DNA from 3 places in the Mesorhizobium sp. YL-MeA3-2017 genome. Region 1 is predicted to be linked to each of the others. Evidence: predicted binding sites of a transcription regulator. Region 1 holds the regulator's gene; each other region holds the start of a gene.
What was found. The regulator LexA, encoded in region 1, represses DNA repair genes until DNA is damaged. The targets are predictions, from matches to a motif close to TGTTCNNNNTGTGTTCNG.
Positions count from the first base shown of each region.

Region 1 (7,942 bases):
TGCGGCCCGGCTGCCCGATGGCGCAAACGAGGCCGGCGGGCCGGTGGCGGAGAGCCGCGTCATCCCCGTATTGCCGCCGGAGATCGCCAGACTTCAGCCACCTCCGGTCTTGCCTGATCGCATCGCCGTCTGGACACGGCGCATGCGGCTGTTGTTGCGCCAGGACTGGCGCGGCGCACTCGGTTCGGTTGTCAGCCTGGAGCTCGACCGGGGTGCTGCATTTCTGTTCGCGCCGGTGTTCCTGGCGGCAGGTGCCGCCGTCTATTTTTCGCTGACCGAAGAACCGGCCTTCCTTCAGCCGGTTGCTTCCTGCCTTGCGCTGGCGGCCATTGCCTTGCTTGCCGGGGCGAAGGCTCATCTCGCGGCAATGGCCGTGCTGTTCTTCGTGCTCGGTATCCTGGCCGGCAAGGTCGAGACCTGGCGTATGCCGGGCGACACGCTGGGCGCCGAGGTCTCGACCGGCATAACCGGGCGCGTCGTGGCGGTCGAGCCGATGGCGAGCGGCCGCACAAGGCTGACGCTGGACGTTCTTAGCACCCAGCGGCCAAAGCTGCGCTACCAGCCTGAGCGGGTGCGCCTGTCGGCGCTGGCGGTGCCCGATGGCGTCAAGGCCGGCTCGGAGGTCAACGGTTATGCGCGGCTGATGCCGCCAGCCGGCCCAGTGCGGCCAAACGGCTACGATTTTTCCTTCGAAAGCTTCTTCGACGGCATCGGCGCCACCGGCTTCTTCATGGGCAAGCCGAAACTGGTGACGCCCGCGAACGATGCGATGCCCGTCATGGCGCGCCTGTCGGTGGCGGTCGAAACCGCGCGGGAGACAATCGCTGCCCGCATTCGCGCCACCATCGGCGGCGCGGAAGGCGAAATCGCCGCCGCGCTGATCGTCGGCGTGCGCGCCGGCATTCCAGAACCCGTCAACGAGGCGATGCGGCGCACCGGTATCTATCACATCATTTCCATTTCCGGCCTGCACATGGCGCTGGTGGCCGGAACCGTCATGGCGCTGCTGCGCGGGACCTTCGCGCTGTTTCCGGATTTTTCGGCGCGGCATCCGGTGAAGAAATATGCGGCCCTTGCCGCGCTGGTCTCGATCGCTGCCTATCTCGCCATCTCCGGCATGGTGGTGGCCGCCGAACGCAGCTTCATCATGCTGGCGGTGATGCTGGTCGCCGTTCTCTTGGATCGTGCCGCGCTGTCGATGCGCAATCTGGCGATATCGGCGGTCGTCGTCATCCTGATCGCGCCGCACGAGGTGGTCGGGCCCTCCTTCCAGATGTCGTTTGCCGCCACCGCCGCGCTGATCGGTGCCTATGCTGCCTGGTCCGAACGCCGGGGCATCGCGCCGACCGGCCCGCCGCCGGCGCGGTCGCTGGCGGGATTTCTCGTACACAAGTCGCTGGTGGGGCTGATCGGTCTCGCCGTGACGTCCATCGTCGCCGGTCTTGCGACGGCCTTGTTCGCGGCCTGGCACTTCCAGCGCATTTCGCCGCTCAGCCTGCTCGCCAACCTTGCCGTGATGCCGATCGTCTCGCTTGTCGTCATGCCGGCCGCCGTTTTCAGCGCGCTCGCCATGCCGTTCGGGGCCGACGGACCGTTCCTCTACGCCATGGGCAAGGGGTTGTCGGCGATGATGGCGATCGCCGAATGGATCTCAGCACGCTCGCCGGTCGATGCCGTCGGGCTCGTCTCGACGCAATCGGTTTTGCTGGTCACGGCCGCACTGGCGATCGGCGCCATGGCCACGACATGGCTGCGGCTGCTCGCCGTGCCGCTGGCCTTCGCCGGCATCGTGGCGATGGACGATGTCGAGACGCCCGACGTGCTGGTGGCCGAGGATGCGCGCCTCGTCGCCATGCCCATCGGCGGCGGCGAACTGGCGGTCAGCCGGCCGCGCCCCAATGCGTTCACGCTCGACAATTGGCGCCGCGCGCTCGATGCCGAGACTGTCGTCCTTCCCGAGACGGCGGCATCGGCCGGCGTCGCCTTGGCGGACGCGCAGGACCTGCCGCCCGGCACGCCGTTTCTGTGTGCGCAGGATCTCTGCTTTGCCCGCCATCCCGATGGCCCGGTCGTGGCGACGGCGCCCAATGCGCGCGCCGCGAAGCCCGCCTGTGCGGTCGCCGCCGTGATCGTCATCGACGACGCCACGGCGCGCGATCTTTGCGAGGACGCCGCCGTCGTCGTCATCACCCGACAGGATCTGGCCCGCGCCGGCAGCGCGGCGGTCTATTTCGACCCGCAAAATGCCGCTGCTGCCGCAACGGCGCGCTTCGCCCTCGAAGACAGCTCCCGGCCCTGGCACGCGCAGCGCCGGTTTTCACGCGAGGCGAGGGGCCTGCCGCCCCGGCAGCAGGAGCGCGTGAAGTCCAATGCCAAGGCAGGCAAATTCGATGCCTCGGCAAACAGATTCGATGCCGACACAAACAGGCGCGATGCGCGTGCGAACAAACGCGATGCCACGCCGAACGGTCCTGATGTCACGACAGAACAACGAGATCACGCGCCTCAAACGCCAGAAAATTAGCCGGCTATCAATTCGGCAAGACCGCGTCCACTAAACCGGCTCCGCGACATTTCAGCGGAGGAAAGAGACCTGCTACGAGCGCTTGGAGCCGGCTCCGAGCGCGTCGAGCCGACCTGTTCCGGCCTCATTAATAGCGGCGGATCAGGCCGACCAGCTTGCCTTGCACCTTGACCCGGTCCGGCCCGAAAATGCGGGTTTCATAGGCCGGATTGGCGGCCTCCAGCGCAATCGACGCGCCCTTGCGGCGGAAGCGCTTCAGCGTCGCTTCCTCCTCGTCGACCAGTGCCACGACGATCTCGCCGGGATTGGCGGTGTTGGCATTGCGGATGATGACCGTGTCGCCGTCGAAAATGCCGGCCTCGATCATCGAATCGCCTTTGACCTCAAGGGCATAGTGGTCACCGCCCGAAATCATGTCAGGCGGCACCGAGATGGAATGCGTGCGGTGCTGGATGGCGTCGATCGGCACACCGGCGGCGATGCGGCCCATGACGGGAATGGAAACGGCGGAGCCGGCATCGTCGTCATTGCTGGCCGACTGCGGGCGCTGCGGCTCCTTGGCCGCCGGGCGGCCGAGGCTGCCTTGGATGACGGCCGGCGAAAACCTCCTGGCCGCGTTGAGGCCGGGCGCGATGGAATCGGGCAGACGCAAAACTTCGAGCGCCCGGGCCCGGTTCGGCAGCCGGCGGATGAAGCCGCGCTCTTCCAGAGCGGTGATCAGGCGGTGGATGCCGGACTTCGATGCAAGATCGAGCGCCTCCTTCATCTCGTCGAAAGAGGGTGGGATGCCGCTTTCTTTCAGTCGTTCGTGGATGAAGAGCAGAAGCTCGTGTTGCTTGCGTGTCAGCATTGTCACCCCCAGGGGACTGGAACCGGAATCAGTAAAACAAACCCGGAACAAACACTATCTGTTCCATTTGTGTTCCGCAACCATTTAAAGTTTAATGAATCTGTTGACGCTTTGTTCAGCCTGATGCCGCCGGAACTCGATCTCGACTTTTTCGTCGCGCCGGGGCGAGTGGCTTTGCAAATGGCAGAATCGAGGCGCCACTGCATGGTTGAGCAGAACAGGCGCGCGGTGTGAAGAGCCCGGGCCTGCAACAAAGGCACGGCCCGGCCGGATTGTGCCAAGCCGGCCGACAAAGACGTTGCTGCTACGCGTCCCGCGCCTTCCAGCCTGGTGATTACTCGGCAAAAAGATTCGCAGCCATGTAGTCGACAAAAACCCGAACCTTGGGCGAGAGGTATCGGTTGGTCGGCCAAAGGATCCGAAACGTCCCGGCCTCGCTAAGGTAGTCTTCCAGTAGCGGCACCAGCTTTCTCTCGGCCAGGCCTGAGGATACGGCAAACGGCGGAAGGCATGTGATGCCGAAAGATCGTTCGGCGAGATAGATCAATGGTTCCAACGTGCTGGCGACCGTGGTGACGGGAAGGTCGAGCTTCAGCTCGCGTCCATCGCGCGCCAGCGGCCACGGTTCGAGCCGTCCCGAATTCGCGAAGCGATGATGCAGGCACCGATGCAGGAGGAGGTCCTCCGGCACACTCGGCCTGCCGTTTTCGGCGAGATATTCGGGTGCCGCGACAATCATGTGCCTGAATGTCCCGAGCTTGCGGCTCATCAGGCGCGTGTCCTTGACGTCGCCCGTTCGAACGACGGCGTCGAAACCCTCCTCGATGACATCGACAAGCCGGTCGGTGAAATCGAGATCGAGGTTGATCTGCGGATATGTTGCCATGAAAGCCGACAGCGTCGGCATCAAAAGCATGCCGGCCAGGGGAAGGCTCACGCGAAGCTGCCCGCGCGGGGTCGCCTGCGACCGCGACAGCTGGGCCTGAGCTTGTTCGAATTCCGCCTGGATGCGCCGGCAGCTGTCGAGGAAAAAACTGCCTTCCTCGGTCAGCGCCATACTGCGCGTCGAGCGGTGAAAAAGGCGCGCGCCCATCTCGTCCTCGAGCCGCAGGATGGCCTTGCCGACAGCGGAACCCGACAGGCCGAGCCGTTGCGCAGCGCTCGCGAAACTTCCCGCCTCGGCCACCTGAATGAAAATGCCAAGCGTTCCAAGCGTATCCATGGAGAGTCAATTCCGGAAAAAATATCCGATGTGATGAGAATACCGGACCATTTATCCGATATTTCCGTCCCGATATCCAGATGCCGTCGCGCACAGTCCGCCGCGATCCTCAAATGGAGATACGCATGACCACCCAATCGAACGCCGCCTTCGCGGCCACTCCCCAGCCAACGACCTTCATCGTCAACGTCATCCACGCCCACCCCGGAAAGCAGGAGGAGGCTTTCGCCATCATCCAGGACGTCGTGCACTATGTCGCCGAACGCAAGGAAGGTTTCCTCTGGAGCACGCTGGCCAAGAGCACGGACGGACAAACGGTCGTGAATGTCGAAGCGATCCAGGGCGCCGGCGATGTCGACACGTTCTTCTCCGATCCAGTCTTCGTGGAGAAGTTCCGCAAGCTGGACGCGGTGTCCAAAAGCGAATTTCACACCTACACCGTCGGCGATCTCGTGCTGCCGAAGCGCGTGGCGGCGACCTGATTCACCTAACGATGCCGCGCGCGACGGTTCGAGAATCGGGATCGGTGTTCGGTAAAAACAACGCGTAAATTCAAGGGATTAAAGAGCTTTTTGTACGTCCGAGGCGGACGTGCGGCGGCTTGAAAACAGTTCTTCGCTGCCGCCAGTTTTTTGCTCCGCTCGTCAGCGCAGCATCAGCACCTGGCAGGGCTCGCCGGCGATAGCGGCGGCGGCGAAGGGCGGGCGCACGATCAGCCCGTTGGCATCGGCCAGCGTGCGCAGCATCGAGGAGTCCTGGATGCCCAACGGGGTGGCGATGAGGGCGCCAGCGCGCTCCTCCACGACCGCGCGAACATAATCCTGGCGCCGATCATTAGCCGGCATATTACTTGCCAGTTTCACCTCGCGCATGTCTTGCCTGAAGAGGCGCCCGCCGAGGCGGGCGAGCAGCGGTTTCAGGAACAGTTGCGAGCAGACCAGGCTGGCGACCGGATTGCCGGGCAGGCCGATGCAGCGAATGGCGCCCATGCGGCCGAACAGCAGGGGCTTGCCGGGGCGCATGGCGAGCTTCCAGAAGTCGAGCGTCATGCCTTCGCCGGTCAGCACGTCGTGGACCAAATCGTGGTCGCCCACCGAGGCGCCGCCCAGCGTGACGATGATGTCGGCACCGGCGTCGACGGCATGCCTGACCAAAGCGGCGATCGCGTCCTTGCGGTCGGCGGCGATGCCGAGGTCGAGCGCCCTGGCGCCCACCGCCTGCGCCGCGGCGGCGACGCCATAGGCGTTGGACGAGATGATCTGGCCGGAACCAAGCACGCTGCCCGGCGGCAGCAATTCGTCGCCGGTGGCGATGATGGCGACCAGCGGCCGGCGAACGACAGCCACCGTGGGGTGATTGGCGGAGGCGGCAAGCGACAAAGCGGCGGCGTCAAGCAGCCGGCCTTTGTCGAGCAGCACGTTGCCGCTCTCGAAATCCAGGCCCTTGCGGCGCACATTGCGCCCTTCGGCGGTCGGCTCCAGAAGTTCGACCGTGCCGTCGCCGAGATTGCGCACGTTTTCCTGAATGACGACGGTGTCGGCGCCGGCCGGCAGCGGCGCTCCGGTGAAGATGCGCACGGTCTCGCCGGGTCCCACCGTTCCGGTGAATCCGCGGCCCGCCGGCGCCTGGCCGATCACCGTGAGGCGACCCGCCGCAGCCGCCACGTCCGCGCCGCGGGCGGCATAGCCGTCCATGGCGGAGGCGTCGAAAGGCGGTTGCGTGCGCAGCGCCACCAGCGGCTCGGCCAGAACCCGGTCATAAGCCTCGGCAAGCGGGATGGTTTCGGCGGGCAGCGGCATGGCGTCGCCGAGAAGGCGCGCCAGCGCGTCGTCGACCGGCACCAGCGACATCAGGCACCCGCCTTGTAGTCGCCGGATTTGCCGCCGGTCTTCTCGACCAGCCGGATACCGGAAATGGTCATGGCGCGGTCCACCGCCTTCGCCATATCGTAGATGGTGAGGCAGGCGACCGAGGCGGCCGTCAGCGCCTCCATCTCGACACCGGTCTTGCCGGTGACGCGCGCCAGCGCCGTTACCTTCAGGCCGGGAAGGGCGTGGTCCGGCTCGATATCGACCGAAACCTTGGTCAAAAGCAGCGGATGGCAGAGCGGGATCAGTTCATGCGCCTTCTTGGCGGCCATGATGCCGGCGATGCGGGCGGTGCCCAGCACATCGCCTTTCTTGGCATTGCCCGCAAGGATCATGGCGAGCGTGTCGGCCTGCATGGCAACAAAACCTTCGGCCACCGCAGTGCGAACCGTCTCGGCCTTGTCGCCGACATCGACCATATGCGCCTCGCCCTGAGCGCCAAGATGGGTGAGGGCGCTGCCGGCCACGGTCAGAGGGCCTCGGCCCTGGCGTCGAGCCCGAGAAGCGTGCGCGTGGCGCCGGTCACGTCGGCCTGTCGCATCAGGCTTTCGCCGACCAGGAAGGTGCCGATGCCGCTCTTTTCCATGCGGCGGCAGTCTTCATGGGTGAAGATGCCGCTTTCGCTGACCAGCAGGCGCCCGTCCGGCACCATGCCGGCGAGGCGCTCCGAGGTTTCGAGGCTGGTCTCGAAGGTGCGCAGATTGCGGTTGTTGATGCCGATGAGGCGCGAGCGCAGTTTCAGCGCCCGCGTCGTTTCTTCCTCGTCGTGAACTTCGATCAGCGCGTCCATTCCGAGCGAGAAAGCGGTTTCCTCGAGCTCGGCGGCCAGCCCGTCGTCGACGCTTGCCATGATGATGAGGATGGCGTCGGCGCCCCAGGCACGCGCTTCGTAGACCTGATAGGGATCGAACAGGAAATCCTTGCGCAGCGCCGGCAGGTTACAAGCCTTGCGCGCCTCGGTCAGGAATTCCGGCGCGCCCTGGAACGACGGTGCGTCGGTCAGCACCGAGAGGCAGGCAGCGCCGCCCGCCTGGTAGGCGCGCGCCAGCGCCGGCGGATCGAAATCGGCGCGGATCAGCCCCTTGGACGGGCTCGCCTTCTTGATCTCGGCGATCAGCGCGAAGGCGCCGGCCGCGCGTTTTGTCTCCAGCGCCGCCAGGAAACCCCGCGGGCGGTCGGCATCGGCGGCGCGCACCTTCATCTCGGCCAGCGGCACGCGCGCCTTGGCGGCGGCGATCTCGTCGCGCTTGTAGGCTTCTATCTTGCGCAGGATATCGGCCATGGCCCTACTCGTTGGAAACCTTCACCAGCCGGTCGAGCACCGCCTTGGCCTTGCCGCTGTCGATGGCGGCGACCGCTTGCGCGATGCCGTCCTCCAGCGTCGCCGCCTTGCCGGCCACCACCAGTCCGGCGCCGGCGTTCATCAGCACTGTATCACGATAGGCGCCCGGCGCCCCGGCCAGCATGCGGCGCAGCGC
Region 1 is NZ_JAUSVH010000001.1:212,914-220,855, reverse strand. It holds gene QFZ88_RS00915 (ComEC/Rec2 family competence protein) at 1-2,524, shown strand, start outside; gene lexA (transcriptional repressor LexA) at 2,652-3,374, opposite strand; gene QFZ88_RS00905 (LysR family transcriptional regulator) at 3,709-4,596, opposite strand; gene QFZ88_RS00900 (antibiotic biosynthesis monooxygenase) at 4,722-5,078, shown strand; gene glp (gephyrin-like molybdotransferase Glp) at 5,241-6,446, opposite strand; gene moaC (cyclic pyranopterin monophosphate synthase MoaC) at 6,446-6,931, opposite strand; gene trpC (indole-3-glycerol phosphate synthase TrpC) at 6,934-7,746, opposite strand; gene trpD (anthranilate phosphoribosyltransferase) at 7,751-7,942, opposite strand, start outside.

Region 2 (7,942 bases), on a different contig from region 1:
GTTGGGCTTATTGAGATCGCTGGCCAGTTTCGCCAGGAACTTGCAGTACGAAATGCCAGCCGATGCGTTGAGGCCGGTCACTTCCTTGATGCGCGCGCGAATGATGGTAGCGATCTCCGTCGCGACGGCGATGTTCTGCTTGTTGATCGTAACGTCGAGATACGCCTCGTCCAGCGATAGCGGCTCGATCAAATCGGTATGCTCGGCAAAGATCTCGCGGATCTGCGCCGACACCGCCCGGTAGACGTCGAACCTCGGCTTGACGAAGATCAGTTCCGGACAGAGGCGCTTCGCGGTTGCTGAGGGCAGTGCCGATCGCACTCCGAAGGCGCGTGCCTCATAGCTTGCGGCCGCAACGACGCCGCGGGCGGCCGAGCCACCGACCGCGACCGGCTTTCCGCGCAGCTCCGGATTGTCCCGCTGTTCGACCGACGCGTAGAAGGCGTCCATGTCCACGTGCAAGACGCGGCGATGCAGGGGAGACGGGCCGTCCTGTCCCAGGGCTCCGCTGACGCCGATGCGGTGGTCCGTGTCTTCTATCATGGCGTCTTCATCGTCGCTGCATTGACCTTCTCGAGAAGATGGGCGGGAGCCGGTGGTATTCCAAATCACCGGCCCCGCCGGGGCTGGGGAATATTATTGCAGCTGTCCCCTACCGCAAATGTCAGGAGGCTTTCCCTTGGGCGGGACATCGCGGCAGGATGACCGGGCCGATCCTTGTTGCGAACGAAACGGAAACACGATTCATTCGCGCAATGAACCTCGCTGTCCTTGATTCGACCGTGGCCGCCGCGGCGCCAGACGACTACCTTGCCGGCCTCAACACCGAGCAACGATCGGCGGTGGTCCACGGCGAAGGCTCGGCCGCGGAGCCCCTGCTGATTATCGCAGGAGCCGGGTCGGGCAAGACCAATACCTTGGCGCACAGGGTCGCGCACCTGATCGTGAACGGTGCCGATCCTCGACGAATCCTTCTCATGACTTTTTCGCGCCGGGCCGCGGCGGAGATGACGCGCCGTGTCGAGCGCATCGCAGCCATGGTGCTCGGCGACAAGGCGTCGATCATGACCGAGGGACTCACCTGGGCAGGCACGTTCCATGCGATCGGAGCCCGGCTGCTGCGCGATCATGCGCTCGAAATCGGTCTCGACCCGGCCTTTACGATCCACGACCGGGAAGATTCGGCCGACCTGATGAACCTGGTACGGCACGAACTCGGCCTGTCCAAGACCGAGAGCAGATTTCCCGCCAAAGGCACCTGCCTTGCGATCTACTCGCGGGCGGTCAACGCGCAGGCCGAACTGGAAGCCGTGCTCGCCAAATCCTTCCCTTGGTGCATAGGCTGGGCCGAGGAGCTGAAAACCCTGTTCGGCGCCTATGTCGAAGCCAAGCAGGCGCAGAACGTCCTCGACTACGATGACCTTCTGTTGTGGTGGGCGCAGATGTGCGCGGAGCCGGCAATCGTGGAACAGCTCCGCTCGCGCTTCGACCACATCCTTGTCGACGAATACCAGGACACCAACCGGCTGCAGGCGACCATCCTGACGGCGCTCAAGCCTGACGGCCGGGGGCTGACTGTCGTCGGCGACGACGCGCAGTCGATCTATTCCTTCCGCGCCGCCGAGGTTCGCAATATCCTGGATTTTCCAGGGCTGTTTCCGGAGCCTGCCCGTATCGTCACGCTTGACCGCAACTACCGGTCCACGAACACCGTGCTGGACGCGGCGAACGCGGTCATCGGCGAGGCGGCCGACCGCTTCATCAAGAACCTCTGGACCGAGCGGCGTTCCGCGGAAAAGCCGTTGCTGGTGACCGTGCGCGACGACGCGGAACAGGCGAACTATGTGTGCGACAAGGTGCTGGAGGAGCGGGAGAGCGGGACGAGGCTCCGGGCGCAGGCGGTTCTCTTCCGCGCCTCGCATCATTCCGGCCCTCTGGAAGTCGAGCTGACGCGCCGCAACATCCCGTTCGTCAAATTCGGCGGGTTGAAATTTCTCGATTCCGCGCATGTGAAAGACGTGCTGGCGCTTCTGCGCTTCGCGGAAAACCCGCGTGATCGCGTGGCCGGCTTTCGCGTGCTTCAGCTCTTGCCCGGCATCGGCCCATCCGCCGCGGGTGCTGCGATCGAGGCGATGGAGCGCGCGCTCGATCCGGTCCTCGGGCTTCAGTTCTTCAAGGTGCCGGCAAGGGCGGACGAGGATTGGCCCCCCTTCGTCGACCTGTTCTCGGCGCTGCGCACACGGTCGACCTGGCCGGCGGATCTCGAACGTGTGCGGCTGTGGTACGAGCCGCACCTCGAGCGTGTCCACGAGGACGCCGCCGCGCGCCGCGCAGACCTTCTCCAACTCGAACAGATTGCGGCCGGCTATCCCTCGCGCGAGCGCTTTTTGACCGACCTGACGCTGGACCCGCCTGACGCCACGAGCGGAGATGCAGGCCCGCCGCACCTCGACGAGGACTATCTCATCCTGTCCACGATCCATTCTGCCAAGGGCCAGGAGTGGACGAAGGTGTTCCTGCTCAACACCGTCGACGGCTGTATTCCGATCGACCTGGCGGTCGGCGAGCGCGACGATCTCGAAGAGGAACGCCGGCTGCTCTATGTCGCCATGACGCGGGCAAAGGATTCGCTGCATCTGGTCACCCCGCAGCGCTTCTATGTCAGCGGGCAGTCGGCATGGGGAGACCGGCATGTCTACGCATCGCGCACGCGGTTTATTCCAGACCACATCCTCGACCGCTTCGAACAGATTTCCTGGCCGCCGCCATCGGCCGCGCCCGGCAGGGCACCGCAGCCCGAGGTCCGGATAGATCTCAAGACGAAGATGCGCGGGATGTGGCGATAGCGCTGTCCCGGTATTCGGCCGTCATGCGGCCATGCGCCCGGCGTGACAGTCGATCTCGACGCAGCCGGCGGTGCTGCGCGCATTGATCGCCTTGCTGTCGGCGAAACCATGAAGGGCGATCGCCGCCAGATCGTCGCCGGCGCGGATCGGCCGGGACCACCAGCCGTCGCGATATCGCCATCCCGCCCGGATCACAGCTTCAGCGTCCTTGCTGTCGGGACGCAGATTGGCGGCCGCGTGAACGATGCGCGCCTCTGGCGACCTTTTCCTGAGCAGCGCGCGGCCTTCCGCTAGCGCAGCCTGCCGGTCGTCTGCCAGTACGAGCTGATGGAAATAGTGCCGCGATCGCTTCAGCGGCGTGAGATACGCGATCCTGACCTGAAAAGCCGCCATACCCGTTCTCGTTTTCTGTCTCTTATTGAGATTGGAATCGGACGCAAAATTACAAGACCGGACGGTTCCGGCCGTTTCTCTCGACGCGCACGACGCCGCGGTTCCGCTGCGGCATCCATCCCGATCCAACGAGTCCGTTGACTCTTTGTCAGGATGAGAACAAACATAGAACATATCACGGACAGAACAGCTTTCAAGGGATAGATGCGTGCCTCGGCGCCCCATTCTTCAGCGATTGTCGAACTTCGAGAGCGGATTGCCCGCCTCGAAGGACGGTCCAGGCGCGCCAAATCGGTGCTTCCGTTCGGAATTCGCGAAATCGATTCGCGGCTTCCGGGGGGCGGACTGGCACGCGGGGCGCTGCATGAAGTCGCCGGCGGCGGCAACGGCGCGATCGACGGCGCGGCGGCAGCGCTGTTCGCGGCCGGGATCGCCGGGCGCACGACCGGAAAGACCCTCTGGTGCATCGCCAAGCCGGACCTGTTCGCTCCGGCGCTGGCGCATGCCGGCCTTGCGCCGGATCGCGTCGTCTATGTCGAGGCCGGCGACGACAAGGCCATTCTGGCCTGCATGGAGGAAGGCCTTCGCCATGGCGGGCTCGGCGCTGTCGTCGGCGAGGTCGCCCGATTGCCGATGACCGCCTCGCGCCGGCTTCAGCTTGCGGCCGAAGGCACCGGATCGATCGGCATCGCGCTGCGCCGCTGGCGCCGGCACAGCGATGCGTCCGACTTCGGCGCGCCGACCGCCGCCATGACGCGTTGGCGCGTCTCCGTCCTTCCGTCCGAGGTGCTGCCGGTTCCGGGCGTCGGCCGCCACAGATGGCTTGTTGAGTTGATCCACGCCAAGGGCGGCGTGGATAGTGCTGATATCGAGTTGGAGGCTTGCGATGAGACGGGTCGTCTCGCTCTTCCTGCCGGACTGGTCCACGGATCGGCTGCGGCGGATGGCTGGCGACGCGGCGCCTCCGGCTGAGGCGCCGCTCGTGATGATCGGCCGGGACGGCAACAGGCGGGTGGTCACGGCAGCGGACGCCGTCGCCCGAGCGGTCGGGCTGCGCCCCGGCATGCCCGCGACCGAGGCCCAGATCCTGATCCCCGGCCTGATCACAGTGGATGCCGATCCGGTCGCGGATGCCGAGGCGCTGGAACGGCTGGCATTGTGGGTGCTCCAGCGCATCTCGCCGATCGTCGCGGCCGATCCGCCGGATGGCATCGTGATCGACTCGACCGGCGCCGACCATCTCCATGACGGCGAAGCGACCATGATCGAAACCCTGATCGGCCGGCTCGCCATGTCGGGCGTCACCGCACGCGCCGCGGTGGCGGACACCTGGGGCGCGGCCCATGCGCTCGCCCGGTTCGCCGCCGAGCCCTCTATCATCGCGCCGCCGGGACATGGTGCTGTCGTGCTCGATCCCCTGCCGCTCGCGGCTCTGCGCCTGCCGCCTGGAATGGCGGCCGATCTCCGGGTTCTCGGCTTCGAACGCGTGCGTGATCTTCTGGCCCAGCCGCGCGCGCCATTGACGCTGCGCTTCGGCCCCGAGTTCGCGCGCCGGCTCAATCAGGCGCTTGGCGACGTGGCCGAACCGATCGAGCCGATCCGACCGCCCGACCTGATCGAGGTGCGGCGGGCTTTCGCGGAACCCATCGGCGCTGCCGAGACGATCGCCCGTTACATCGGCAAGCTCACCGACCAGCTCTGCGCCGCGCTGGAGGCAAAGGGTCTCGGCGCGCGCCGTCTCGATCTTCTCTGCCATCGCGTCGACGCACGCGTCGAAGCCGTCCGCGTCGGTATGGCGCAGCCGGTGCGCGATGCCCGGCGCCTGTCCCGTCTTCTGTGCGACCAGATTGAGAAGATCGATCCGGGCTTCGGCATCGAGCTCATGGCGCTGGCCGCCACCACAGCCGAGCCGTTGCAACGCCGGCAGATGGCGAGCGACCTCATAGAGATCGCAATACCGGATATCTCCGACCTCGTGGACACGCTGGCCAACCGCGTCGGCGAGCGGGCGATCTACCGGGTGGCCCCTGTCGCCAGCGACGTGCCCGAGCGATCGGTCTGCCGTATCCCGGCGCTGTCGCCCGACACCGGCACGGCCTGGCCAAGCCATTGGCCGCGGCCGGCGCGTCTATTTGCCCATCCGGAGCGCATCGAGGCGATCGCCCTCTTGCCGGATCATCCGCCGGCGAGCTTCACCTGGCGGGGCGTGCGCCGCCGCGTGAAGCGGGCGGACGGTCCCGAGCGCGTCCATGCGGAGTGGTGGAAGCGCGATGCCGAGCTTGCCGCCATCCGCGATTATTTCCGGGTCGAGGACCAGGCCGGCGAACGCTACTGGATTTACCGCGCCGGCAATGGCGAGGACCCTGAGACCGGTTCGCATCTCTGGTTTCTGCATGGGGTGTTCGGATGAGCGAGCCCCGCTACGCCGAGCTTCAGGTCACCACGCATTTCAGCTTCCTGCGTGGCGCGTCCTCCTGCGAGGAGCTGTTCGCGCGCGCAGCCGAACTCGGCATCGAGGCGCTGGCCGTGGTCGACCGCAATTCGCTCGCCGGCATCGTGCGTGCCCATGAAGCCGCGAAGGCGACCGGCGTACGGCTTGTCGTCGGATGCCGGCTCGATCTCGCCGATGCGCCGCCGATCCTCGTCTATCCCACCGATCGCCCGGCCTATTCTCGGCTTTGCCGTCTACTATCACTCGGAAAGCAGCGCGCCGGAAAGGCAAAGTGCGATCTGCGCTGGGCCGATCTCGTCGCCTATGGCGAAGGCCTGATCGCCGTGCTCGTACCCGACATGGCGGACGAGGATTGCGGATTCCATCTGCGCCGGCTGCGCGACGCCTTCGGTGACCGTGCCTACATGGCGCTGACGTTGCGGCGTCGGCCGAACGACCAGCTCCGACTCCACGAATTGTCCAACCTCGCGGCGCACATGCGCGTGGCGACCGTCATCACCAACGACATCCTTTTCCACGAGCCCAGCCAGCGCGTCCTGCAGGACGTGGTGACCTGTATCCACCATGGCGTCACCATCGACGACCTCGGCGAGCGGCGCGAGCGCCATGCCGATCGCTATCTGAAACCGCCGGCCGAGATGCACCGCCTGTTCGCGCGCTATCCCGAAGCGCTCGCCCGCGCGCTGGAGATCGTGCGGCGCTGCGCCTTCTCCATGGACGAGCTACGCTACCAATATCCGGAGGAGCGCGACGATCCCTCGCTCACCCCGCAGCAGACGCTTGAAAAACTGACCTGGGAAGGTGCTGAGCGGCGTTACCCGGAGGGTGTGCCGGACAATGTCGTCGCCTCGCTCAAGCACGAGCTGGCGCTGATCGCCAAGCTCGACTACGCGCCATACTTCCTGACGGTCAATTCCATCGTGCGCTTCGCCCGCTCGCGCGACATTCTCTGCCAGGGGCGCGGCTCGGCCGCCAATTCGGCGGTCTGCTACGTGCTCGGCATCACCAGCATCGACCCCGGACGAAACGATCTCTTGTTCGAGCGGTTCATTTCGGAAGAACGGCGCGAGCCGCCGGACATCGACGTGGATTTCGAGCATGAGCGGCGCGAGATCGTCATGCAGTGGGTGTTCGACACTTACGGCCGCGACCGCGCAGCACTCTGTTCGACCGTCATCCGTTACCGCACCAAGGGGGCGCTACGGGATGTCGGCAAAGCGCTTGGGTTGCCAGAGGATTTGATCTCGACACTCTCCGGCCAGGTCTGGGGCTGGTCGGAAGAGGGCGTGTCGAAAGGCCAGGTCGAGCAGCTCAATCTCAACACGGCCGACCGGCGCTTGCGCCTGACCCTCGACCTTGCCCGGCAGCTCATGGGCGCGCCCCGGCATCTCAGCCAGCATCCGGGCGGCTTCGTCCTCACCCACGACCGGCTGGATGACCTCGTGCCGATCGAGCCGGCGGCGATGGAAAACCGCCAGGTGGTGGAATGGGACAAGGACGATATCGACGCGCTGCGCTTCATGAAGGTCGACATTTTGGCATTGGGGATGTTGACCTGCATGAAGAAGGGCCTCGACCTTCTGGCCGAGCACAAGGGCGCCAATCTCGACCTTGCGACGATCCCGCCGGAGGACCCGCGCACCTACGCGATGATCCGAAAGGCGGACACGCTCGGCACATTCCAGATCGAAAGTCGAGCGCAGATGTCGATGCTGCCGCGCCTCAAACCTCGAACCTACTACGACCTCGTCGTACAGGTCGCGATCGTGCGGCCCGGCCCTATCCAGGGAGACATGGTGCACCCGTATCTGCGCCGCCGCGAAGGGTTGGAACCGGTCCACTATCCCAAGCCGGAACTCGAAAGGGTGTTGGGCAAAACGCTGGGGGTGCCCTTATTCCAGGAGCAGGCCATGCAGGTCGCGATCAGCTGCGCGGGCTTCACGCCCGGAGAAGCGGACATGCTGCGCAAGTCGATGGCCACGTTTAAACACAGCGGCGGCGTCAGCGCCTTCAAGGCCAAGCTTATCGACGGCATGGTCGCCAACGGCTACGAGCGCGATTTCGCGGAAGCCACCTTCCGGCAGTTGGAGGGGTTCGGCAGCTACGGATTTCCGGAAAGCCACGCAGCCTCCTTTGCCTTGATCGCCTACGCTTCCGCCTGGCTCAAATGTTGGCACCCCGACGCATTCGCCGCAGCACTTCTCAACTCCCAGCCGATGGGTTTCTACGCGCCCGCCCAGATCGTCCGCGA
Region 2 is NZ_JAUSVH010000003.1:156,969-164,910, forward strand. It holds gene dinB (DNA polymerase IV) at 1-543, opposite strand, end outside; gene QFZ88_RS28245 (ATP-dependent helicase) at 756-2,846, shown strand; gene QFZ88_RS28250 (hypothetical protein) at 2,868-3,239, opposite strand; gene QFZ88_RS28255 (ImuA family protein) at 3,444-4,211, shown strand; gene QFZ88_RS28260 (DUF6504 family protein) at 4,126-5,649, shown strand; gene QFZ88_RS28265 (error-prone DNA polymerase) at 5,646-7,942, shown strand, end outside.
Region 2: the regulator LexA is predicted to act here: its motif matches at 3,395-3,412, upstream of QFZ88_RS28255 (ImuA family protein).

Region 3 (7,942 bases), 2.3 Mb from region 1:
CTTTTCGACATCGGACTGGCCGGACTGGTAGAGCTTGAGCAGCGTGTCATTGTGGCCGTCGAAGACGGGGATCAGGTCGGTCTCGGTCATGATGGGCTTTCGATGTTGGGAAGCGGAGCTGACCCGCCCTAATTAGGGCGCGGCGCCGCGACAGGCAAATGCCAGAAGGCGACTTGCGCTTGTCACTGGACCCCGGCCATGCTGCAAGGGCCCGACCCGTTTCGCTTCGCTGGAGACCATCTTGGCCAACACGCTCTACGATGCCCTGTTCAAGCCGCATGAAGCGAGCGAGGCCACCTTCCTGCGGCTGAAGGACGGGTCGACGGTTTCTTATGCCGGCTTCCTCGCGCTGTCGGCGCGGTTTGCCCATGCCATGGCCGAGGCCGGCATTACGCCCGGCGACCGCGTGGCGCTGCAGGCCAGGAAATCGGTGGAAGCGCTGGCCGTCTACGCGGCGGCGGTGCGCATGGGCGCGGTGTTCCTGCCGCTGAACACCGCCTATACGGCCGCCGAGGTCGACTATTTCGTCAGCGATGCCGGCGCGAAACTGCTGATCTGCGACAGTGCAAGCGAAGCGGCGCTGCGGTCGGTGGCCGACAAAGCGGGTGCTGTGCTGATGACGCTTAGTGGCGACGGGTCCGGCACGCTGAAGGACAGGGCGCAAGGCAAGCCCGCGACCTTCGCCCCGGCTGAACGTGGGCCGGACGATCTCGCCGCCTTCCTCTACACCTCCGGCACCACCGGGCGCTCCAAGGGCGCGATGCTGACGCACGACAATCTGCTCTCCAATGCCGAGGCGCTGGTCGATACGTGGCGTTTCACCAAGGACGACGTGCTGTTGCACGCCTTGCCGATCTTCCACACGCACGGCTTGTTCGTGGCGACCAACGTCATTTTGCTCGCCGGCGGCTCGGCGGTCTTCCTGCCCGGCCTCGACCTGGACGACCTTGTCGCCAACATGCCGGTGGCGACGACGATGATGGGCGTGCCCACCTTCTATACGAGGTTGCTGGCCGACCCCCGGCTGACGCACGAGCTTGTCGCCCATATGCGCCTGTTCGTTTCCGGCAGCGCGCCGCTGCTTGCCGAGACGCACCGCGACTTCGAGGCGCGTACGGGCAAACGCATTCTCGAACGCTACGGCATGACCGAGACCAACATGAACACCTCGAACCCCTATGAGGGCGAGCGCCGCGCCGGCACTGTCGGCCAGCCGCTGCCGGGCGTCTCCGTCCGCATCGCCGACCCGGACACCGGCAAGCCCGTGGCTGCGGGCGGCATCGGCGTCATCGAGGTGAAGGGCCGCAATGTCTTCAAGGGCTACTGGAACATGCCGGAAAAGACCGCGCAGGAGTTTCGGGTCGACGGCTATTTCATCACCGGCGATCTCGCCACGCAGGATGCTGACGGCTACGTCACCATCGTCGGCCGCGCCAAGGACCTGATCATCGCCGGCGGCTACAACATCTATCCGAAGGAAATCGAGCTTCTGCTGGACGAGATACCCGGCGTCGAGGAATCGGCGGTGGTCGGCGTGCCGCATCCCGACCTCGGCGAGGGCGTCGTCGGCATCGTCACCGCGCGCAAGGGCACGACGCTGGACGAGGCTACCCTGCTTGCCGGATTGTCGACGAAGCTTGCCCGCTTCAAGCAGCCGCGCCGCATCTTCGTGGTCGACGAATTGCCGCGCAACACGATGGGCAAGGTGCAGAAGAATTTGTTGCGCGAACGGTTCGCCGGGACGTTCAAAGGATAGATCGGAAAATCGTCATCCCGGAAGCCGGAGCGCAGCGAAGGCTATCCGGGATCCATTGGTCGCAAGCCGTCGGGCGCGGCCGGGTCCTCGCCTTGAACATTCGCGTCGCCGAACCCACGCTGCACGTTTCACGAAGGCTGACCCAAACCTAGATCCCGGCCGCGCTGCTCAATAGGCTCCGGGTCTGCGCTCGCTTTGCTCGCTTGCCCGGAATGACGGAGCGAGAACTTCGCGCCATGCCATCCACATGGCAATCGCGAACCTGCCCCGTCTCGTCACCTACGAAAGCTTGTCCAGCTTGCGCTGCATGGCGGCGATCTGTTCCTTCAGTTCCTGCAGATCGTCGGTCTTTTCGGCCGGCTCCGCCTTGGCGGGTTCGGCTCTGGCCGGCTCGGCGGCCGTGCTCGAGGCACCGCCCGTCGCAGCCCCGGGGAAGGGCGTGAACATGCGCATGGCGTTCTGGAACATTTCCATGTTGCGCCGTGTCTGTTCCTCCAGCGCCTTCATCGGCGTCGCCAACTTCATCATGTCCATCGGCGATTTGCCGAGCGACGATTTCATCTGTTCGCGGAAGCGCTCCTGCTCCTTGGAGAAGGCGAGCATCGACTGTTCGAGGAATGACGGCACGATCATCTGCATCTGGTCGCCATAGAAGGCGATGAGCTGGCGCAGGAACGGAATGGGCAGCATGTTCTGCCCGTCCTTGTTCTCCAGCTCGAAGATGATCTGGGTGAGAACCGGGTGGGTGATGTCGTCGCCGGTCTTGGCGTCCTGCACGGTGAAGTCCTCGCCCTTCTTCACCATTTCGGCGAGGTCCTCGAGCGTCACATAGGTGCTGGTGCCCGTGTTGTAGAGCCGGCGGTTGGCATATTTCTTGATGACCACCGGTTCGTTTTTCGCCGCCATACAGCATCCTCCCGCGGATACCGGCGGGCCCGTAAGCGGCCGGTAACGATTGCTCCCAAGTCGAGGATATGCGCAAAACCGTCATAATTCCAAGCGGTTTGTGCAGTGCGGAAGCTTAGCGGGTTCTTTCGGCGCTGCAATATGCTGCGCAGCATAACTTACGCAGCCGCCGGGTCGCCCAGTGGGTGCCGATTTCCAGTTTGACTCAAGGGCTGGAACCGGCAAGAAAAGTCGAACGCAAAGCTTGCAAACCGTTCAAATAGAAGTCTGGAGAACAATATGTCCGCTTCCAACGCCATCGTCGTCGCCAGTGCCGCGCGCACGGCCGTCGGCTCCTTCAACGGAGCTTTCGCCGCGACACCCGCCCATGATCTGGGCGCGGTGGTGATCCGCGAATTGCTGTCGCGGGCCGGCGTCGAGGCGGCGGAAGTCGACGAGGTGATCCTCGGCCAGGTGCTGACCGCGGCGCAGGGCCAGAACCCGGCGCGCCAGGCGTCGATCAATGCCGGCCTGCCGATCGAGACGACCGCCTGGGGCCTCAACCAGGTCTGCGGCTCGGGCCTGAGGGCGATCGCCATCGGCATGCAGCAGATCACCTCCGGCGACGCCAAGGTGATCGTGGCCGGCGGCCAGGAATCGATGTCGCTGTCGGCGCACGCCCAGCACCTGCGCGCCGGCGTGAAGATGGGCGACTACAAGATGATCGACACGATGATCAAGGACGGGCTGTGGGATGCCTTCAACGGCTATCACATGGGCATCACCGCCGAGAACGTCGCCAAGCAGTTCCAGATCACCCGCGACGACCAGGACGCTTTCGCGCTCGCCTCGCAGAACAAGGCCGAGGCCGCGCAGAAGGCCGGCCGGTTCAAGGACGAGATCGTCGCCTTCACCATCAAGGGTAAGAAGGGCGACACCATCGTCGACCAGGACGAATATATCCGCCACGGCGCAACGATGGACGCGATGACCAAGCTGAAGCCGGCCTTCGACAAGGACGGCACGGTGACCGCCGCCAACGCCTCCGGCATCAATGACGGCGCCGCCGGCGCGCTTTTGATGACGGAAGCCGAAGCCGTGCGCCGCGGCATCACCCCGCTCGTGCGCATCGCCTCCTGGGCGACCGCCGGCGTCGATCCGTCGGTGATGGGCACCGGCCCGATCCCGGCGTCGAAGCGCGCGCTGGAAAAGGCCGGCTGGAAAGTGTCGGACCTCGATCTGGTCGAGGCCAACGAGGCCTTCGCCGCGCAGGCCTGCGCGGTCAACAAGGGCCTCGGCTGGAACCCGGACATCGTCAACGTCAATGGCGGAGCGATCGCCATCGGCCACCCCATCGGCGCGTCGGGCGCGCGCATCTTCAACACGCTGGTCTACGAGATGCGGCGCCGGGGCGCCAAGAAGGGGCTCGCCACCCTATGCATCGGCGGCGGCATGGGCGTCGCCATGTGCGTCGAGGCACTTTGATCGAAAACAAGACGGGCGGCCAAGGAGCCGCCCATTTTGTCTGTGAAGGTTGTTTGTGAAGGCCCGGCATAAGGGTCGGTTTCAAAAGTCCGTCATACGGACCAGCCATTGAATGATGCAGCAAAAAGGGGAAACGCATGACAAAGGTCGCACTCGTCACCGGAGGCTCGCGCGGCATCGGCGCCGCGATCTCGATCGGCTTGAAGAATGCCGGCTACACCGTCGCGGCGAACTATGCCGGCAACGACGAGGCGGCGGCGAAGTTCACGGCTGAAACCGGGATCAAGACCTACAAATGGTCGGTGGCCGACTATGACGCCTGCGTCGCCGGCGTCAAACAGGTGGAGGCCGATCTCGGCGCGGTTTCGGTGCTCGTCAACAATGCCGGCATCACCCGCGACGCCATGTTCCACAAGATGACGCCGCAGCAGTGGAAAGAGGTGATCGACACCAATCTGTCCGGCGTCTTCAACATGTCGCATCCGCTGTGGAGCGGCATGCGCGACCGCAAGTTCGGCCGCATCATCACCATCTCCTCCATCAACGGCCAGAAGGGCCAGGCCGGCCAGGCCAACTATTCGGCCTCCAAGGCCGGCGACATCGGCTTCACCAAGGCGCTGGCCCAGGAGGGCGCGCGCGCCGGCATCACCGTCAACGTGATCTGCCCGGGCTACATCGCCACCGAAATGGTCAAGGCGATCGACGAGAAGGTGCTCAACGAGCGCATCATCCCGCAGATCCCGGTCGGGCGGCTCGGCGAGCCGGAGGAAATCGCGCGCTGCGTGGTTTTCCTGGCCTCCGAGGAAGCGGGCTTCATCACCGGCTCGACCATCTCGGCCAATGGCGGGCAGTATTTCAGCTGAGGGTAGAGCTTTACCTTCTCCCCTTACGGGAGAAGGTGCCTGAGCCTGGCGGCACAGCCGCCATGGCGAAGGCGGATGAGGGGTGCTGGAAGAAATGGGGCGCATCAAAACGAACGCCTCAGTTCAACTTGATCCCACATTTTGCAGAGATGCGCTCCGTCCAACACCCCTCATCCGACCTCGCCTTCGGCTCGGCCACCTTCTCCCTCAAGGGGAGAAGGAGACGCGCGCCACCGTCCCATCCCGGCACACAAAAGTTAACGGCTGACGGGAGGCTTAAGAACATTCGCCCGGCCAAGTTGTGAATCGTCGGTGGACAAGCTGTGCACAACACAAGATGTTGGGGTGAACAAACCGGGAAACTTTCGCCATCGCTGATTCGTCGCCGATTCGTTCCGGCTTTGAGCGGATTGTTAATGGAAATGGCTGTCGCGACCGCGAAATTGGTTAATTGCCGTTAAGAAAGACGTGCGATTTCAGGTGCTTGTTCCCTGTCTCCGGTTAGCCGGCATAGCGACGGGGCTCGCTTGCCGGCAAAAGTTAACGGCGATGTTCCGCGGCCGACATGCGAGGCGGTTAGCCGATTCAGCATGTGGTGCGATTGGCCGGTCACAGTCCCACATATAGCCGTGAACGAAACATGAATCATCACGAGTCAGTGATTCGTCGCCGATTCGTTCCAGACTCGTTCCGGACGTTAATGGCGCGGTGCAAAAACCGGCATGCCGAACCCGGCTGCGACGGTTTTGCGAACATTGTGCTTTCGCTTCGTCGCGTGAATGCCTATGTGTCGCCAGTCGCCGGGCTTGCCCGGTGCCGATCACGGGAAAAAGGTCCCTGCTTCCGGGCTGATGAACATCCATCCCAAATCGAATGAGCCGTTGATCCTGTCGGGCCGCGACGTCACGGCGGTGCTCGGCCCGACCAACACCGGCAAGACCCATCTCGCCATCGAGCGCATGGTGGCGCATGAGAGCGGCATCATCGGCCTGCCGCTGCGCCTTCTGGCGCGCGAGGTCTACACACGTCTCTGCGAGAAGATCGGCGCCCACAAGGTTGCGCTGGTCACCGGCGAGGAAAAGATCCAGCCGGCCGGGGCGAAATATTCCGTGCATACGGTCGAGGCGCTGCCGCGCGAGACCGACGCCGCCTTCGTCGCCATCGACGAGGTGCAGCTGGCTGGCGATCTCGAGCGTGGCCATATCTTCACCGACCGCATCCTCAATCTGCGCGGTCGGCAGGAGACGCTGCTTCTGGGTGCGGCCACCATGCACGGCATCCTGCAGAAGCTGCTCAGGGGCGTTTCGGTGGTGACCAGGCCGCGCCTGTCGCATCTCGCCTACGCCGGCTCGAAGAAGCTCACCCGCCTGCCGCGGCGCTCGGCCATCGTCGCCTTCTCGGCCGACGAGGTCTATGGCATCGCCGAGCTGATCCGCCGCCAGCAAGGCGGCGCCGCCGTCGTGCTCGGCGCGCTGTCGCCCCGCACCCGCAACGCCCAGGTGGCGCTCTACCAGTCAGGCGATGTCGACTATCTGATCGCCACCGACGCGATCGGCATGGGGCTCAACCTCGATGTCGACCACGTCGCCTTCGCCCAGAACCGCAAGTTCGACGGCTATCAGTACCGCAATCTCACCGCCGCTGAGCTCGGCCAGATCGCCGGCCGCGCCGGCCGCCATCTGCGCGACGGCACGTTCGGCGTCACCGGCCAGGTCGATCCGTTCGACGAAGACCTGGTGCAGAAGATCGAAGGCCATGACTTCGAGCCGGTGAAGGTGCTGCAATGGCGCACCGCCAGCTTCGACTACGCCAGCCTCGACGCGCTGAAGCGCTCGATCGAGACCAATGCGCCGGTGGAAGGTCTGACCCGCGCGCTGCCGGCGGTGGACGCGCAGGCGCTGGAATTTTTGTCCAAGGACGGCGAGATCCGCAGCCTGGCGACGGGCCGCGAGCGCGTGGCGCTTCTGTGGGAAGCCTGCGCGCTGCCGGACTACCGCAAGATCGCGCCGGCCCAGCATGCCGACCTCGTCGCTTCCATTTATATGGACCTCGCCAGGCGCGGCCATGTCGACGAAGCCTACATGGCCGAACAGGTGCGCCGCGCCGACACGACCGAGGGCGACATCGACACGCTTTCGCACCGCATCGCGCAGATCAGGACGTGGACTTTTGTATCCAACCGTCCAGGTTGGCTTGCCGATCCGACACACTGGCAAGAAAAGACACGTGAAATCGAGGACAGATTGTCGGACGCGTTACATGAGCGGTTGACGAAACGCTTCGTTGATCGCAGGACTTCCGTCCTCATGCGGCGCCTTAGAGAAAATACCATGCCTGAAGCCGAAATCAGCCCTACCGGAACCGTCCTCGTCGAGGGCCATCATGTCGGCGAATTGCAAGGGTTCCGCTTCACGGCGGACCAGGGCGCCGGCGGCGAAGACGCCAAGGCCGTGCGCGCGGCCGCGCAAAAGGCGCTGGCTTCCGAATTCGAAGCGCGCGCCGAACGCTTCGCCGCGTCCGGCAACAATGACATCGCACTTGGCTCCGACGGCGTGCTGCGCTGGATCGGTGCGCCGATCGGCACGCTGGTGGCCGGCGAGGACGCGCTGAAGCCGCGCCTGGTGCTTCTGGCCGACGAACAACTGACCGGCCCGGCCCGCGACAAGGTGGCGGCGCGCGCCGAGCGCTTCGTCAATTTCCAGATCGAGCAGTTCCTGAAGCCGCTGGTGGACCTCAAGAACGCCGAGCAGCTGACCGGTATCGCGCGCGGCATCGCCTTCCAGCTGGTCGAGCATTTCGGCCTTATCAACCGGCGCGACATCGCCGAGGAGATGCGCACGCTGGACCAGGAAGGCCGCGCGGCGCTGCGCCGGCTCGGCGTGCGCTTCGGCGCCTACCACGTGTTCGTGCCGTCGTTGATCAAGCCGGCACCCGCCGGCCTGGTGACGCTGTT
Region 3 is NZ_JAUSVH010000001.1:2,474,295-2,482,236, reverse strand. It holds gene QFZ88_RS11730 (dipeptidase) at 1-90, opposite strand, end outside; gene QFZ88_RS11725 (malonate--CoA ligase) at 242-1,756, shown strand; gene phaR (polyhydroxyalkanoate synthesis repressor PhaR) at 2,036-2,662, opposite strand; gene QFZ88_RS11715 (acetyl-CoA C-acetyltransferase) at 2,942-4,126, shown strand; gene phbB (acetoacetyl-CoA reductase) at 4,264-4,989, shown strand; gene QFZ88_RS11705 (helicase-related protein) at 5,841-7,942, shown strand, end outside.
Region 3: the regulator LexA is predicted to act here: its motif matches at 5,665-5,682, upstream of QFZ88_RS11705 (helicase-related protein).